Regions from separate parts of the Kitasatospora sp. NPDC004272 genome, predicted to be linked through region 1. Evidence: riboswitches for the same ligand, from Rfam matches in the RefSeq annotation. Region 1 holds a riboswitch; the other holds the start of a gene.
The links. Region 1 has a riboswitch for S-adenosylmethionine ahead of thrC (threonine synthase). Riboswitches for the same ligand answer to the same signal wherever they lie in the genome.

Region 1 (8,307 bases):
AATTCTGACGGCGGCCTGACAGAACGGGCGGCACCGGACCGCGTCGGGCGAGAAAGGGCGGCGGGCCGGGCCGGCGCCGGTCCCGACGGGCGGGGCGGAGCGGGGTCCTGCACGGGCGGGGCGCGGTGCGGTGCGGTGCGGGGAGGCGCAGGGCGGTGCAGAAAAAGGGGGATTGAACCGGGCCGTGGGGGGTAACGGACCTGACCGGAACTCTACTCCCCGACCCTCGGCGGAATTCCGCCGCCCCGCCCGGCGGGAAAACCGCAGGTAACGAGGGCAATGGGCCCGGCCGAACACGAAGCCGCCGTCCGGTCCGGAAAATTGAATTCCGAACCAAACGGCGGCCGCGGGAATGCGGGGCGGTCAGCAGCCGCCCGCCACCGCCGGAATGATCGACACCGAGGCGCCGTCCTTGATCTCGGTCTCCAGGCCCTCGGCGAAGCGCACGTCGTCGTCGTTCACGTACACGTTGACGAAGCGGCGCAGCTTGCCGGTGTCGTCCAGCAGGCGGGCGGCGATGCCGGCGTGGTTCGCCTCCAGGTCCGCGATGAGGGCGGCCAGGGTGGCGCCCTCGGCGGTCACCTCGGCGGCGCCGCCGGTGTAGGTGCGCAGGATGGTCGGGATGCGGACGTTGGCGCTCATGCGGGCTCCTCGGGCGTGGGGTCGGGGCGTGGGGGGTGTCCTGCGGCTGGGTGTCAGGCGGTGGCGAGGCCGGCGGCGCGGAAGGACTCCAGCGTCGGGCGGATCACGGCGGCCATGCCGGCGTCGGAGACCGCGTCGAGGGTCTTGAGGCCGTCGCCGGTGTTGATCGCGACGGTCTCCTTGGACGGGTCCAGCTGGCCGGTCTCGACCAGCTTCTTCAGCACGCCCACGGTGACGCCGCCCGCGGTCTCGGCGAAGATCCCCTCGGTGCGGGCGAGCAGCTTGATCGCCTCGACCACCTCGGCGTCGGTGACGTCCTCGACCGCGCCGCCGGTGCGGCGGGCGATGTCCAGCACGTACGGGCCGTCGGCCGGGTTGCCGATCGCCAGCGACTTGGCGATGGTGTCCGGCTTGACCGGCTTGATCACGTCGCGGCCGGCCTTGAAGGCGACGGAGACCGGGGAGCAGCCCTCGGCCTGGGCGCCGAAGATCTTGTACGGCTTGTCCTCGACCAGGCCGAGCTTGATCAGCTCCTGCAGGCCCTTGTCGATCTTGGTGAGCTGGGAACCGGAGGCGATCGGGATGACGATCTGGTCGGGCAGCCGCCAGCCGAGCTGCTCGCAGATCTCGAACGCCAGGGTCTTGGAGCCCTCGCCGTAGTACGGGCGGAGGTTGACGTTCACGAAGCCCCAGCCCTCGCCGGCCGGGTCGCCGATCAGTTCGGAGCAGAAGCGGTTCACGTCGTCGTAGTTGCCGTCGATGCCGACCAGCTCGCCGCCGTACACCCCGGCCATCACGACCTTGCCCTGCTCCAGGTCGTGCGGGATGAACACGCAGGACTTGAAGCCGGCCCGGGCGGCCGCGGCGCCCACCGCGCCGGCCAGGTTGCCGGTGGAGGAGCAGGAGAGGGTGGTGAACTCGAAGGCGCGGGCGGCCTCGATCGCGCAGGCCACCACCCGGTCCTTGAAGGAGTGGGTCGGGTTGCCCGAGTCGTCCTTGACGTACAGCTGGCCGGTGAAGCCCAGCTCGCGGCCCAGGTTGTCGGCCTTCACCAGCGGGGTCCAGCCCGGGTTCAGGTTCGGCTTGTCGGCCACGTCGGCCGGGACGGGCAGCAGCGGGGCGTAGCGCCAGATCGACGCCGGGCCGGCCTCGATCCGCTTGCGCAGCTCCTCCGCGTCGTAGCCCGCGTAGTCGTAGGCGATCTCCAGCGGGCCGAAACACTCGGGACAGGCGAAGTCCGGACCGAGCGGGGAGCGCGCACCGCACTCGCGACAGGACAGCGCGGTCGCGGGACCGAGGTCGACGGCGGTGGATGCGGCGGTGTCAACAGCCATGGTGGCGAGGCCCTTTCTCCTCATCTTCCCCGGATCGCGGTCGCGTCCGGGACGGAATTGGCACCTGTCCCGCCGGGCCTGCTGGCCGTGCGGGAGGGTTGCCGGGACTTCAACGGGCCGTTCCCTCAGTCCCTCTGGATGAGCTCTGTGAAGTTGTGGTCGTACGCTGCGAGCGACCCCCGCGTGCGAAGGCACGGTCGCAATACGAAGACTGTATCCGAAGGCCCGGGCGGACCCACCCCCGCGTCCGACACCCGAGACGAACCGAGACAGGGAGCGAGACTTGCCGGAGCAGCCCGAGCCCGGGGTACTGCCGGAGGTGGCCGACTGGCTGCGCCGCCGTTCGTGGACGGCCGCCGACCGGCCGCTCGACCTGCTGCTGGCCGCCAAACGGGCCGCCGGCCCGGCCGGCACGGTCAGCGTGGTGCTGCCCGCCCTGGACGAGGAGTCCACCGTCGGCGAGATCGTCACCGCGATCCGCACCGAGCTGGTCGAACGCGTCCCGCTGGTGGACGAGCTGGTGGTGGTCGACTCCGGCTCGCAGGACGGCACCGCCGCCGCCGCGGCCGCCGCCGGCGCCCGGGTGGTGCACCGGGACGAGATCCTGCCCCGGCTGCCCGCCGAGCCCGGCAAGGGCGAGGTGCTGTGGCGCTCGCTGCTCGCCACCAGCGGCGCGATCGTCTGCTTCGTCGACGCCGACCTGCGCGAGTTCGACCCGGCCTTCGTCTCCGGCATCATCGGCCCGCTGCTCACCGACCCGGCCCTGCAACTGGTCAAGGCCATGTACGACCGCCCCTTCGAGGCCGACGGCGCCGTCGTCCCGGCCGGCGGCGGCCGGGTCACCGAACTGGTCGCCCGCCCGCTGCTCAGCCTGCACTGGCCGCAGCTCGCCGGCTTCGTCCAGCCCCTCGGCGGCGAGTACGCGGCCCGCCGCGCGCTGCTGGAGCGGCTGCCCTTCCCGACCGGCTACGGCGTCGAGCTGGGCCTGCTGGTCGACGCCCTGGAGCTGGCCGGCCTGGACGCGCTGGCCCAGGTCGACGTCGGCGTGCGGCACCACCGGCACCAGGACGGCCAGGCCCTCGGCCGGATGGCCGCCACCATCTACCGCACCGCGCTGGAACGCCTGGACCGCACCCACCGCCTCAAGGCCGACCCGGACCTGGTCCGCCCGCTGCTCACCCAGTACAGCCGCACCGCGGCGGGCTTCACCCCGCGCACCCACCCCGTCCCGGCCACCGAACGGCCCCCGGTGGCCACCCTCCCCGAGTACCGCGACCGCTGAACCGCCGCCCCGCGCCCGTCCCGGCCCGCGGTTCCGGCCCGCGGTTCCGGCCCCGGACGGCTTCGGGAGCGGCGGCCGACCCCGAGAGTTCACCCGGCGCGGGCCGCGCCGAGTGGTTTGGTCGGCTGATCGCACGGCAAGGTTGGCTGTATGGCCGATCACGTGTCCGAACGCCCCCAGCAGTCCGGAGCCGCCCCGATCCTGGTGGCCTCCAACCGCGGCCCGGTGTCCTTCCGCACGGAGGACGACGGTTCGCTGACCCTCCGCAGAGGCGGCGGCGGGCTGGTCTCCGGGCTCTCCGCGATCGACGACCCGAACGCGGTCTGGGTCTGCGCCGCGCTCTCCGACGCCGACCGCACCGCCGCCCGGCAGGCCCCCGACGGGCGCCTCGACCTGGCCGGGCACGACGTCGGCGGGCAGGCCGTCCGGATGCTGGACATCGACCCGGAGACCTTCGCCCGCGCCTACAACGGCGTCGCCAACTCCACCCTCTGGTTCGTCCACCACCTGCTCTACCAGACGCCCGTGCAGCCCGCCTTCGACGCCGGCTTCCGCACCGAGTGGGCCGCCTACCGGGCGTACAACGCCGCCTTCGCCGAGGCCCTCGCCGCCGAGGCCGCCCCCGGCGCGGCCGTCCTGGTGCAGGACTACCACCTCTCGCTCGCCCCCGCGCTGCTCCGGGAACTCCGCCCCGACCTGCGGATCGGCCACTTCTCGCACACCCCCTGGGCCCCGCCGGACTACTACCGGCTGCTGCCCGACGACGTCGCCGCCGCCGTCCTCGAAGGCATCCTCGGCGCCGACCGGGCCGCCTTCCTGACCCGCCGCTGGGCCCTCGCCTTCGCCGACTGCTGCGAGGCCGTCCTCGGCGCGCAGGTCGACCGGGACGCCCTCACCGTCACGCACGGCGGCCGCACCACCCGGCTCGGCGTGCACGGCCTCGGCGCCGACGCCGAGTTCCTGCGCGAACGCGCGCACCGGCCCGACGTCGACGAACGCCTCGCCGCCCTGCGCGAGGCCGTCGGCGACCGGCGCACCATCGTCCGGGTCGACCGCACCGAACTCAGCAAGAACATCGTCCGCGGCCTGCTCGCCTACCGGCACCTGCTGCGCACCCGCCCCGAGTGGCTCGGCAACGTCGTCCACATCGCCTTCGCCTACCCCTCCCGGACCGACCTCGCCGAGTACCGCGACTACACCGCCGAGGTGCAGCGCCTCGCCGGGGAGATCAACGCCGAGTTCGGCACCGACGACTGGCAGCCGCTCATCCTGCACGTCAACGACGACTTCCCGCGCTCCCTCGCCGCGTACCGGCTCGCCGACGTCGCCCTGGTCAACCCGATCCGCGACGGCATGAACCTGGTCGCCAAGGAGGTCCCCGTCGTCTCCGACCGGGGCTGCGCCCTCGTCCTGTCCCGCGAGGCCGGCGCCCACGCCGAACTCGCCGACGACGCGATCAACGTCAACCCCTACGACGTCATCGCCACCGCCGAGGCCCTCACCGAGGCCCTCGCCATGCCCGCCGCCGAGCGCACCGACCGCACCAAGCGCCTCGCCGCCGCAGCCACCGCCCTCCCGCCCCAACAGTGGTTCCTGGACCAGCTCCACGCCCTCTGAACCGCCGCCGACCGAAGCGGCACCAGGGGCGCGGTTCCCCGCGCCCCTGTCGGTGCCCGTCCTGCCGGTGCCCGTCCTGCCGGTGCGCGTCCCGTCGCGCGCCCCGGCGGACGCCCTTCCTCAGCGCAGCAGTTCCGTCAGCCCGTTCAGCAGGTCGACCACCCCCGCCGGCCCCGCCACCACCAGGTCCGCGCGTTCGGCCAGCTCCGCGACCGGGGGTTCGCCGGTGACGGGGCCGCTGCAGACCAGGAGGCCCGGGTGGCCGGCTGCGCGGCGGGCGGCCACCTCCGCGTAGGCGGCGAGGTCGCCGAGGTCGTCGCCGGCGAAGAGCACCGGGCCGGCGTCCCGTTCCGCCAGGAACTCCCGGAGGGCGACGCCCTTGTCGACGCCCGGCGGCCGCAGTTCGAGGACCATCCGGCCGGGCTCCACGACCAGTCCCCGGCGGTGGGCCAACTCGCCGAGCGGTCCGCGCAGTTGCTCCAGCAGCGCGTCCGGGTCGGGGGCCCGCCGGGTGTGGACGGCCAGGGCCCGTTCCTTGTCCTCCACGAAGGTGCCCTCGGGGGCGCCCAGTTCGCGGAGCAGCGAGGGGAGTTCGTCCCGGACGGCGGCCACCCCGGGCGGGGGCGGGGCGGCGGTGACGGCGTTGCTGCTCGCGTCCCAGCGCTCGGCGCCGTAGTGGCCGAGGACGGTGAGGTGTTCGAGGCCGGGGGCGGCGGCGAAGCCGCCGTAGGAGGCGGCGGTGGCGGCGGGCCGCCCGGTGACCACCACGACCGCGCCGATCAGCGGGGCGAGCGCGGAGAGGGCGGGTACGACGCCGGGGTGGGCGCGGGCCCGTTCCGGGTCGGCGACGATCGGGGCGAGCGTGCCGTCGAAGTCGAGCCCCACGACTGCGGACTTCGGGTCGGCGAGCAGGCCCGCCAGTCCGGTCCGCCCCGCCTGGGTCGTGATCTGTTCGGCGATTCCCATGCCCCCGACGCTACCGGTCGGCGGGCGTCAGCGGGCGGCGACCGGTCCGGCGGGCCTGCGCCGGTCCCGGCGTCCGCGGCGCGCGGCGACCGGTCCGGCTCACTGCCGGGCGTCCCGCCGCGCCTGCCGGACCCGGCGCAGCCGGTTGACCAGGACCGGGTCGTGGGCGAGCGCCTCGGCGCGGTCGAGCAGGGCGTTGAGCAGCTGGTAGTAGCGGGTGGCGGAGATGCCGAGCTCCTGCCGGATCGCCTGTTCCTTGGCGCCGGCGGTCCGCCACCCGCGGGCTTCCAGTGCGAGTACCGCCCGGTCGCGTTCGGTCAGTTCGGCCATGCCTCCAGGTTAAGCACCCGGTCCGTCAGCCCTGGCGGCTCCGGCCCCGGCGGCCCTCAGCCCTGGCGGCTCTTGGACGCCTCGGACGCGGCGGTCGCCTGCAGGTCGCCGAGCACCTGGTCGCCGCCGCTCTTCACCGCGCCGCCCACCTGCTTCTTGATCAGGCTGCTGACCTTGTCCCAGGAGGGGGCGCCGTAGGGGTAGAAGTTGGCGTTGGGCAGGTTCTGCAGGAACTGGGTGAGGTCCTGGTGCTGGGGGTTCTCCGACATGTCCTCCAGCGTGTCCTGGGTGACGGGGAGCATGTTGTACTCCTCGTCGAACTCCAGGGTGTTCTGCTTGGAGAGGGTGAAGTTGAGGAACTTCTTGATCTCCGCCCGGTGCCCGTTGGCCTTGAAGGCCATCAGCCAGTCGGCGACGCCGAAGGAGACGTCCTTGACGTCGGCGCTCTTGCGCGGGACGGCGGCGGTGCCGTACTCGATGCCGGCCGCGGCCGCGTCCTTGAGCAGGGCGGGGTGGCCGTTGAGCATGGCGACCTCGCCCTTGGTGAAGGCGGTGAAGGCGGTCTTGCGGTCGACCTCGCCGGGGTCGGGGTAGGTCAGGCCCTTGTCGACCAGGTTGGTGCGCAGCCACTTGAAGGTGTCGCGGTTCTGCTGGCTGTCGATGGTGTAGTTGCCGACGCTGTCGGAGAGCGCGCCGCCGCCGCTCATCGTCCAGATCATCGACTCGGCCTGGGCCTCCTCGGGGCCGAGCGGCAGCGCGTACGGGATGACGTTCGGGACCTTGGTCTTGATCAGTTCGGCGTCCTTGCGCAGCTCCTCCCAGGTGGTGGGCGGGGCGCTGATCCCGGCCTTCTGGAAGATCGCCTTGTTGTAGACGAAGACCCGGCTGGAGGAGATGAACGGGATGCCGTACTGGCTGCCGAGGACCTGGCCGGCCTTGTTGAAGGAGTCCAGCAGGTTGGCCTGCGTCTCCATGGAGAGCACGTCGCCGACGGGGTAGAGGCGGTCGGCGGCGACCTGGTCGGCGAAGCCGCCGGTCTGCACGACGTCGGGGGTGTCGCCCTTGGCGATCAGGTCGGCGACGTGCTTGTCGATGTCGCTCCAGGGCACCACGTCGACGTGCACCTTGATGCCGGAGTTGGCGGCCTCGAAGTCCTTGGCCAGCTTGTTCCAGTAGTTGCTGCTGCTGTTGGAGTCGTTGGTGCCGTAGTCGGCCGCGACCAGGCTCAGCGTCACCCCTCCACCGCCGGACAGGACGCCGCAGCCGGACAGCAGCAGGCATCCGACGAGGGGGACGGGGATCAGCGCTGATCGCTTCAAGGGGGGACCGCCTTCGGGAGGGTTTCAGGCGCGACCCTGACAGCTACCGCTCGCGGTGGTCCAGACCTCTGGGGGCGAATAGGCAAGGAAGTTATCGAAGTGTCAGATCAGGTTGCGCCACGCGCAACGTGGACTGCACAACTGTCCGTTATGCGAACCCTCATGCGGTCAGGACGGTGACCCCGGCGGCGGCGAAGGCGGCCGCCACCGCGTCCGGCACCTGGTCGTCGGTGACCAGGGTGTCGACGGTCTCCAGGCCGCAGATCCGGGCGAAGGCCCGGTGGCCCAGTTTGGAGGAGTCGGCGGCCACCACCACCCGCCGGGCCCGCTCGGCGAGCAGCCGGTTGACCGCCGCCTCGCCCTCGTGGTGCGCGGTCGCACCGTGCTCGGCGTCGAACCCGTCCACGCCCAACACCGCAGTGTCCAGGGCGAGTTCACCGAGCACCTGGGCGGCCAGCGGGCCGATCAGCTCGTACGACTGGGGGCGGGCGACGCCGCCGGTGACCACGATCTTCACCTGCGGACGGACCGTCAACTCGTTGGCGATGTTGAGCGCGTTGGTGACCACGGTGAGGCGCTGGCCGCCCTCGGGGTGCTCGACCAGGTCGGGGCGGACGGCCAGCGCCCGGGCCACCTCGGTGGTGGTGGTGCCGCCGTTCAGGCCGACCACCTCGCCGGGGGCGACCAGGCCGGCCACCAGGGCGCCGATCCGCTGCTTGGCGTCGGCGTTGCGGGCGGTCTTGTACCGCAGCGGCAGGTCGTAGGAGACGCTGTGCGCCACCGCGCCGCCGCGGGTGCGGGTGAGCATCTGCTGGCG
Region 2 (8,307 bases), on a different contig from region 1:
CTCGATCGCGTGGCGCTCGGCCGGCAGCTCGTGGTCCGACATCAGGGTGCGGGCCCAGTGGACCGCGCCCGCGCCGATGCAGAACAGCGCGAGGCCGAGGGTCGTGCCCAGGGCGAAGTTCAGCGCGCTGACGTGGCCCAGCGGGAAGATGTAGACCAGCTTGTCGGCGTCGATCGCCGCGTAGGACGCGATGAAGCCGATCGTCGCCAGCATCGAGACCACGAACAGCAGCGACACCTGGCGCTCGGCCCGCTTGGCGGCCCGCTCGTCGATGTCGGTCCGACGCGGTTCGTGGGCCGGCAGGCCCGGGTCGGCGAACGGGTCGTCGTGGGAGACGACGTCCGTGCCGTGGGAGGCGCCGTGCGCCTCCGGCAGGTTCTCTGACATGTCGTGGCTCATGACTTCTTGGCCTTGGTGGTGTGGGCGGCGACCCAGATCGCGATGGCGATCAGCGTGCCGAGACCGAAGATCCAGCCGAACAGGCCCTCGGTCACCGGACCGAGGCTGCCCAGGGCGAGACCACCCGGGTTGGGCTCGTCGTTCGTGTGGCGGACGAACGCCACGATCTCGCGCTTCTGCTCCTCCGGCATGGTGGTGTCGGGGAAGGAGGGCATGTTCTGCGGGCCGGTCTGCATGGCCTCGTAGATGTGCTTCGCGTCCACGCCTTCGAGGGACGGGGCGTACTTGCCGTTGGTCAGCGCACCGCCCTTGCCGGCGAAGTTGTGGCACTGGGCGCAGTTGGTGCGGAACAGCTCGCCACCCTTGGCGACCTGCTCGGCGTTGGTGACGGCGTCGGTGGACGGCTCGTACTGCTCCTTGCCCGGGACGACCGGGCCGGGGCCGAGCGAGGCCACGTAGGCGGCCAGCTGGTCGATCTCGGCCTGCGAGTAGATGTTCTTCTTGCGCGGGACCTGGGCGCCCGGCTGCTGGGCCGGCATGCGGCCGGTGCCGACCTGGAAGTCGACCGCGGCCGAGCCGACGCCGACCAGCGACGGGCCGTCGGAGGTGCCCTGGCCGTTCAGGCCGTGGCAGGAGGAGCAGCCGACGGCGAAGAGCTTCTTGCCCTCGTCGATGGCGAGCGACTGCGCGGAGCTGTCGGCCTGCGCCTTCCCGGCGGGCGCGAAAGCGGCGTACAGCCCCCCGGTGGCCGCCAGGGCGAGAAGTAGGACGACGACCGCCGCCAGTGGGTGGCGCCGTCGTGCGGAGAGCTTTTTCACGGAATAACCCCGGTGTCAGGATCTGGTCGGCAGCAGCCTGCCCCCGACTCCCACGCGTCGAGGTGACGCCGGGTCAGGGGCGGGGCGGCTGTTACTTGATCAGGTAGATGGTCGCGAACAGGCCGATCCACACGACGTCGACGAAGTGCCAGTAGTACGACACCACGATCGCCGCGGTTGCCTGCTCGTGGGTGAACCGCCGCGCCGCGTAGGTCCGTCCGAGGACCAGCAGGAAGGCGATCAGACCACCCGTCACGTGGAGTCCGTGGAAGCCGGTGGTCAGGTAGAACACCGTGCCGTACGGGTCGGAGGACAGCGAGAGGCCGTCCTTCTTGACCAGCTCGGTGTACTCGAAGATCTGGCCGCCGATGAAGATGGCGCCCATCACGAAGGTGATCGTGAACCACGAGCGCAGCTTCTTCACGTCACCGCGCTCGGCGGCGAACACGCCGAGCTGGCAGGTGAGCGAGGAGAGCACCAGGATCGTGGTGTTGACCGAGGAGAACGGCACGTTGAGGGCATGGGCCTTCTCGTGCCAGAACTCGGCACCCTTGACCGAGCGGAGGGTGAAGTACATCGCGAACAGGGCCGCGAAGAACATCAGCTCCGAGCTCAGCCAGACAATGGTTCCGACGCTGACCAGGTTCGGCCTGTTGACCGCTCCGTGCGCGTGTCCGGTTTCTGTTGCTGTTGCTGTCGCCACGACGGACATTATGTCGGTCCCTTATTCCGTCTTCACGTCGGGGGGTCTCCCTCGGAGTGTCCGGTGCGTGAGGTATGCCCGCCTCGCGCACCGCCCGTTTTCTGACGGTTGTTCGGAGCGGGTGAGCGCACTGCGCCGGTGGAGTGAGTCCAGGGCGCGGCGGCTTGAGCGAGATCGCGTCGGGGTCTCCGCAGGACGGGCGCGCGGGAGTAGCATCCGTCCCAGGACGTGGTCCGGGTCACACTGGGCCGTTCGGTCGGGGCCGCCCGGCGTGGGCACACATATAAGAGGACGAGCACCAGGAAGCAGGGGCCATGGCGCAGCACTCCGACGAGACGCTCACCGTTCTCGTCTACAGCGACGACCGCAACACCCGTGAGCAGGTGACCCTCGCCCTCGGCAGGCGGCCCGCCGCGGACGTCCCCGCCCTCGACTACCTGGAGTGCGCCACCGCCCCCGCGGTGCTGCGCGCCCTGGAGAAGGGCGGCGTCGACCTCTGCGTGCTGGACGGCGAGGCCGCCCCCGTCGGCGGGCTCGGCCTGACCCGGCAGTTGAAGGACGAGATCTACGGCTGCCCGCCGGTCCTGGTCGTGATCGGCCGCCCGCAGGACTCCTGGCTCGCCGCCTGGAGCCGGGCCGACGCGGCCATCTCGCACCCCGTCGACCCGGTCGCGCTGGCCGACGCCGCGACCGCCCTGCTGCGGGCCCGGCTCGCCCGGCGGGCGCCCGCCGGGCGCTGACCCGGCGGCGGGTCGTCCCACCACCGCGTCTCAACTGGAGAGAAGGGGACGGCAACCCCGGGCGGCCGTCCCCGCTCGCTCGATAGGCTGACGTCCATTCCTCTGGGATCCCTCCGGGACGACGACGAGAGCTGGAGTCAGCCATGGTGAACGCGCACTCTGCGAACGGCGGTAGCGACCCCGCGCAGGTGGTCCGCACCTGGCCCGACCTGCTGAGCTCGCTGCTGGGGGGCGACGACCTCACGCAGGCCGACACCGCCTGGGCGATGGACCGGATCATGAGCGGCGAGGCCAGCCCCGTGCAGGTGGCCGGCTTCCTGATCGCCATGCGCGGCAAGGGCGAGACGGTCGAGGAGATCGCCGGCCTGGTCGAGGCGATGTACGCGCACGCCCTCCCGCTGGACATCCCCGGGCCGGCCGTCGACATCGTCGGCACCGGCGGCGACCGGGCCAAGACCGTCAACATCTCCACCATGTCCGCGGTGGTCGCGGCCGCGGCCGGCGCCAAGGTCGTCAAGCACGGCAACCGGGCCTCCTCCTCCGCCTCCGGCTCCTCGGACGTGCTCGGGCGGCTCGGCGTCAACCTGGACCTCTCCGCGGAGCGGGTCGCGGCGACGGCCGAGGAGGTCGGCCTGACCTTCTGCTTCGCCGCCAAGTTCCACCCCTCGATGCGGCACACCGCCCAGGCGCGCGCCGAGTTGGCCGTCCCCACGGTCTTCAACATCCTCGGCCCGCTCACCAACCCGGCGAAGGTCACCTCGCACGCCGTCGGCTGCTTCGACACCCGGCTGGCCGGGCTGATCGCCGGCGTGCTGGCCCGGCGCGGCGCGCAGGGCCTGGTCTTCCGCGGCGACGACGGGCTCGACGAGCTGACCGTCACCACCACCTCCCACGTCTGGGTGATCCGCGGCGGCGAGGTGACGGAGACCGCGTTCGACCCGCGGGACGTCGGGATCGACCTGGTCGGCATCGAGGCGCTGCGCGGCGCGGACCCCGAGTACAACGCGGACGTCGCCCGCCGGGTGCTGAACGGCGAGCGCGGGCCGGTGCGGGACGCCGTCCTGCTCAACAGCGCGGCCGCGCTGGTCGCGCTGGAGCTGGGCGAGGCGCCGCTCACCGAGCAGATCGCGGCGGCGATGGTGCGGACGGCGGCGGCGATCGACTCCGGGGCGGCGGGGGCGCTGCTGAAGCGCTGGGCGGAGGCGACCCAAGCCTGACGGGCACCGCCAGGGGCTCACGAGGGCACGCATCCAGGGGCTCGGGGAACGGCGAGGCCCGGTCTGCTGGCGGTGCACTGCCGGAGCGCGCGTCTGCTTCGGGTTCTGTTCACTGCACGCAGCAGCACGGACACTTCGGTGGGCTCCGGCCGTCAGCAGCATCGACCCGCCGTTCCCCGGGCCCCTGTCGGGGCCCATGCGCAGCACCGACCCGCCGTTCCCCGGGCCCCTGTCGGGGCCCATGCGCGTGCCGAAGCGTCTCGGTATGCGGACGGGTGTTGAGACGGGGTGGGTGTCGTGTACTGTCTTCGCCAGGTCATGAGTGACAGCGCAAAGCCCCAGCTGGCTGTCCGGCAACCCTCCGTCCGTGGCGGGGTGCCCTGGGTGAGGACCGGGCTGCGCGGCGACAGGTCCGCGTGGCAAGCGCGGACTTCCGGTGCGGCTGCCTCCGGGGTCCTTACCCCGTGGAGGAGTGCACCCATGTCTGTGACCACCGAGATCTGCGAGCCGCTGGCGGTACTGGGCGCGGACGTCGAGGTTCCGCTGGCCTCCGGCGAGAAGGTCGGGTACGCGGCGCTGGACTACGCGGCGAGCGCCCCGGCGCTGAAGCGGGTGTGGGACGACGTCGCGGCGTACGCGCCGTACTACGGGTCGGTGCACCGCGGGGCCGGCTACCTGTCGCAGCTGTCGACCGACCTGTTCGAGCAGAGCCGGCGGACCGTCGCGGAGTTCCTGGACCTGCGGGACGGGGACCAGGTGGTGTTCACCCGGGCGACCACCGACTCGCTGAACCTGCTCGCGGGGGCGGTCCCGGCCGGGACCGAGGTGTTCGCGTTCGAGACCGAGCACCACGCCTCGCTGCTGCCGTGGCGGAGCGAGGGCCTGGCGGTGCGTTACCTGCGGGCGCCGCGTTCGCACGCCGAGGCGGTGGCGGCGCTGGAGGAGGCGCTGCTGGGCGCGTCCGAGGGGCCGAAGCTGTTCTGCGTGACCGGGGCGTCGAACGTCACCGGCGAGCTGTGGCCGGTGAAGGAGCTGACCGAGGTCGCGCACCGGTACGGCGCCCGGGTGGTGCTGGACGCGGCCCAGCTGGCGCCCCACCACCGGGTCTCGGTGCGGGAGTTGGGCGTCGACTGGGTGGCGTTCTCCGGGCACAAGCTGTACGCGCCGTTCGGCGCCGGCGTGCTGGCGGGCCGCTCCGACTGGCTGGACGCGGCGGAGCCGTACCTGGCCGGCGGCGGGGCCAGCCGGACGGTGGCCCGGGAGCTGGACGGCTCGGTGGCGGTCGAGTGGCACACCGGCCCGGCGCGACACGAGGCCGGTTCGCCGAACGTGATCGGCGCGTACGCGATCGCCTCGGCCTGCCGGGCGCTGGACGAGGCGGGCTTCGAGGAGCTGGAGGCCCGGGAGCGGGCGCTGGTGGCGAAGCTGACCGAGGGCCTGGCGGGGATCCCCGAGGTGCGGGTGCTCAACCTGTTCGGCGAGGGCTCCGACCGGGTCGGCGTGGTCTCGTTCGTGGTGCGCGGCTGGAACAGCTCGCACTTCTCGGCCGCGCTGTCCGCCGAGTACGGCATCGGCGTCCGGGACGGCCTGTTCTGCGCGCACCCGCTGGTGCGCACCCTGCTGGGCGGGGAGGAGGCGGCCCCCAGTGAGTGCGGGGCGCCGGAGTCCTCGCTGCCCGGCGAGCGCAGCCTGAACGCGATCCGGGTCAGCTTCGGCGCCGGGACCCCGGTCGAGCACCTGGACCGGTTCCTGACCGCCGTGCGCGAGCTGGTCAGCGACGGCGCGAAGTGGAGCTACCGCAACGAGGGCGGCCGCTGCGTCGTCGACACCCAGCAGCACTGAGGCGCCGCCGGGGGCTCAGCCGTCCAGGCCGAGCGAGAACGCGGCCTCCAGGTCGTGCTGGGAGTAGGTGCGGAAGGCGATGTGGGTCTCGGTGTTGGTGACGCCCGGGACCTTGTTGAGGCGGCCGGGGATGACCTCGGCCAGGTCCTCGTGGCCCCGGACCCGGACCATCGCGACCAGGTCGTAGGTGCCGGTGACGGAGTAGACCTCGCTGACGCCCTCGATGGCGGCGATCGCCTCGGCGATCTCGGGGATCCGGTCGACGTCGGTGTTGATGAGGACGATCGCGGTGATCACTGAGCAACTCCTGTTCGAGAAGGTGCGCCCAGGGTATCGCCCGCCGGACGGGCGGCCCAGGCGAACAACCAGCCCGTCACGAAGCCGATCACGTGCACCAGGTACGCCACCCCGTCGCCGCCGGAGGTGACCGACCAGAACTGCAGGACGAACCACAGGCCGAGCACCAGCCAGGCCGGGAGGCGCAGCGGCAGGAACAGCAGCAGCGGCACCAGCGCGGTCACCCGACCCCTCGGGTACAGCCGCAGGTACGCGCCCAGCACCCCCGCGATCGCGCCGGACGCGCCGACCAGCGCCCGCACCGCGTCCGGGGTGCCCGACTCGGCCAGCGCGTAGCCGTAGGTGGCCAGCACGCCGATCGCCAGGTAGCCGGTCAGGAAGCGGACCCGGCCCAGCCGGGCCTCCACCGCCGGGCCGAAGACGAACAGGAACAGCAGGTTGCCGATCAGGTGCAGCCAGCCCGCGTGGACGAACAGCGCGGTCAGCGCCGACAGTTCGGGGATCTTGCCGGGGGTGGCCGGCAGCACGCAGCCGGGCGCCGCCGGGGGGAGCGCCGACAGCTGGGCCGCCGTCAGCGGGTGCCCGCCGAGCAGCTCGGCCGGGACCGCGCCCCAGCGGTGCTCGTAGCGCTGCTCGGCGCAGGCGCGCGCGTCGCCGCTGCCGTACAGCGGGTTGAGGCCGGCCGGACCGGCCAGCATGACCAGTGCGGCCAGCGCGATCAGCAGGTACGTGGCGACCGGGGTGCGGACGGCCCGCTCGGCCGCCGGCGAACCGGCCCGGGCGGGGGCGGAGAGCACCATGCCGGTCAGCATTCCTCGGGGGCGCACCCGCGACACCGGGCGCTGCTCCGGCCGGGTGAGCGTCCGGGCTGTGGACCGGTGATCCGCCCGTCCGGCGGCAGGCAATAGGCTGGAGGCCCGGAACCGGGACCAGCCGAGAGGGACCACTGATGAGCATTGCCGCGCCGACCGCCGAGACCCGCTGGCGCTGCACCCTGTGCGGCAACCTGACCCGCTTCGACGTCACCCGTTCGTCCCGGGTGACCGATTTCCTGCACTTCGACCTCTCCGGCGAGTCCAAGGTCGAGGAGACCCAGGTGCTGTCCGAGACCATCGAGTCGGTGCGCTGCCGCTGGTGCAACGCCGTCGACCAGGTCGAGCTGGTGGCCCGGCCGGGCGCCGAGGAGCCCGCGGAGGGCGACGCCCAGCAGGGCTGACACCGCACCCACCGCCCCGCGTTCCCGTCCGCCCCGGACGGGGGCGCGGGGCGGACTCGTCGGCGGGGTGCTGTCGGTGCGGCACGGTAGACGGGACAATTGGCAGCAGCGGCGGACACCAACGCCCCGCCCGGCACCCGCCGGGAGGGCCCGCCCGGACCAGGATCGGAGCCGAGGACAGTGGCGGAGGCAGCGAACGCGCCCGCGGGCCCGGACGGGACCGCGCCCGCCCCGGCCCCGGAGCCGCACGGCGGCACGGAGACGGCCGGGCGCCCCCTGCCGGAGGGCGTGCGCCGGCGGGTGGTCGGCATCGCCTCGGACGCGCTCGGCGGCATCGCGGCGGGCGAACTGCCCGCCTCGCTGCGCCCGTACGCCAAGTTCACCCCCGCCCGGCGGGCCAAGTACGCGGCGACCGCGCTGGCCGCCGCGCTGGAGTCGGACCCGGCGTTCCGGGTCCGGATAGCCGAGCGGCTGCGGCTGGGCCAGCCCGACCTGGTGCAGGCGCTGGAGGCGGGCACCGTCCCGGCCGCCGCCGACCCGATGGACGTGGCGGCCGCCGCCTACCTGGTGCGCCCGGCCGGCTGGACCAGGCTGGTGGAGGAGGCCGGCGAGCAGGCCGAGCGGGTCGACGCCGAGGGCGCCGTCGCCGAGGCGGCCCGGCTGGCCGAGAAGCTCCAGGAGGAGCTGGCGGAGGCCAGGTCGGCCGCCCGCGGCGAGCTGGAGCGGCACCGGGCCGAGGCCGAGGGGGTGCGCAAGGAGGCGGAGTCGCTGCGCAAGAAGGTCCGCTCGCTGGAGGCGGACACCCGCCGGGCGCAGGCCGAGAGCCGCCGGCTGGCCGGGGAGCTGGAGGCGGCCAGGGCCGCCGCGGCCGCCGAGCGCAGCACCGCCGAGAGCGAGGCCCGGCGGCTGCGGCACCGGGTCGCCGAACTGGAGGCCGCGGTGGAGAGCGGGCGGCGCAGCGTCCGCGAGGGCCGCAGCGTGGAGGACATGCGGCTGCGCCTGCTGCTGGACACCGTGCTGCAGTCCGCCCAGGGCCTGCAGCGGGAGCTGGCGCTGCCGGTGACGGCGCTGCGCC

Region 2: it holds a riboswitch for S-adenosylmethionine, as region 1 does, so the genes downstream of both, ACWEO5_RS15255 (aminotransferase class V-fold PLP-dependent enzyme) here and thrC (threonine synthase) in region 1, are expected to answer to the same signal.

Annotation. Positions count from the first base shown of each region.
Region 1 is NZ_JBSGET010000016.1:65,790-74,096, reverse strand. It holds gene ACWEO5_RS07985 (MoaD/ThiS family protein) at 364-642, opposite strand; gene thrC (threonine synthase) at 696-1,976, opposite strand; SAM riboswitch class I at 1,994-2,121, opposite strand; gene ACWEO5_RS07975 (glucosyl-3-phosphoglycerate synthase) at 2,260-3,258, shown strand; gene ACWEO5_RS07970 (alpha,alpha-trehalose-phosphate synthase (UDP-forming)) at 3,409-4,875, shown strand; gene otsB (trehalose-phosphatase) at 4,996-5,841, opposite strand; gene ACWEO5_RS07960 (DUF3263 domain-containing protein) at 5,941-6,171, opposite strand; gene ACWEO5_RS07955 (extracellular solute-binding protein) at 6,228-7,490, opposite strand; gene ACWEO5_RS07950 (DeoR/GlpR family DNA-binding transcription regulator) at 7,651-8,307, opposite strand, start outside.
Region 2 is NZ_JBSGET010000041.1:27,800-36,106, forward strand. It holds gene qcrA (cytochrome bc1 complex Rieske iron-sulfur subunit) at 1-387, opposite strand, end outside; gene qcrC (cytochrome bc1 complex diheme cytochrome c subunit) at 396-1,217, opposite strand; gene ctaE (aa3-type cytochrome oxidase subunit III) at 1,309-1,929, opposite strand; gene ACWEO5_RS15245 (response regulator) at 2,235-2,660, shown strand; gene trpD (anthranilate phosphoribosyltransferase) at 2,804-3,877, shown strand; SAM riboswitch class IV at 4,192-4,309, shown strand; gene ACWEO5_RS15255 (aminotransferase class V-fold PLP-dependent enzyme) at 4,358-5,719, shown strand; gene ACWEO5_RS15260 (Lrp/AsnC ligand binding domain-containing protein) at 5,735-6,016, opposite strand; gene ACWEO5_RS15265 (rhomboid family intramembrane serine protease) at 6,013-6,816, opposite strand; gene ACWEO5_RS15270 (hypothetical protein) at 6,966-7,232, shown strand; gene ACWEO5_RS15275 (NYN domain-containing protein) at 7,413-8,307, shown strand, end outside.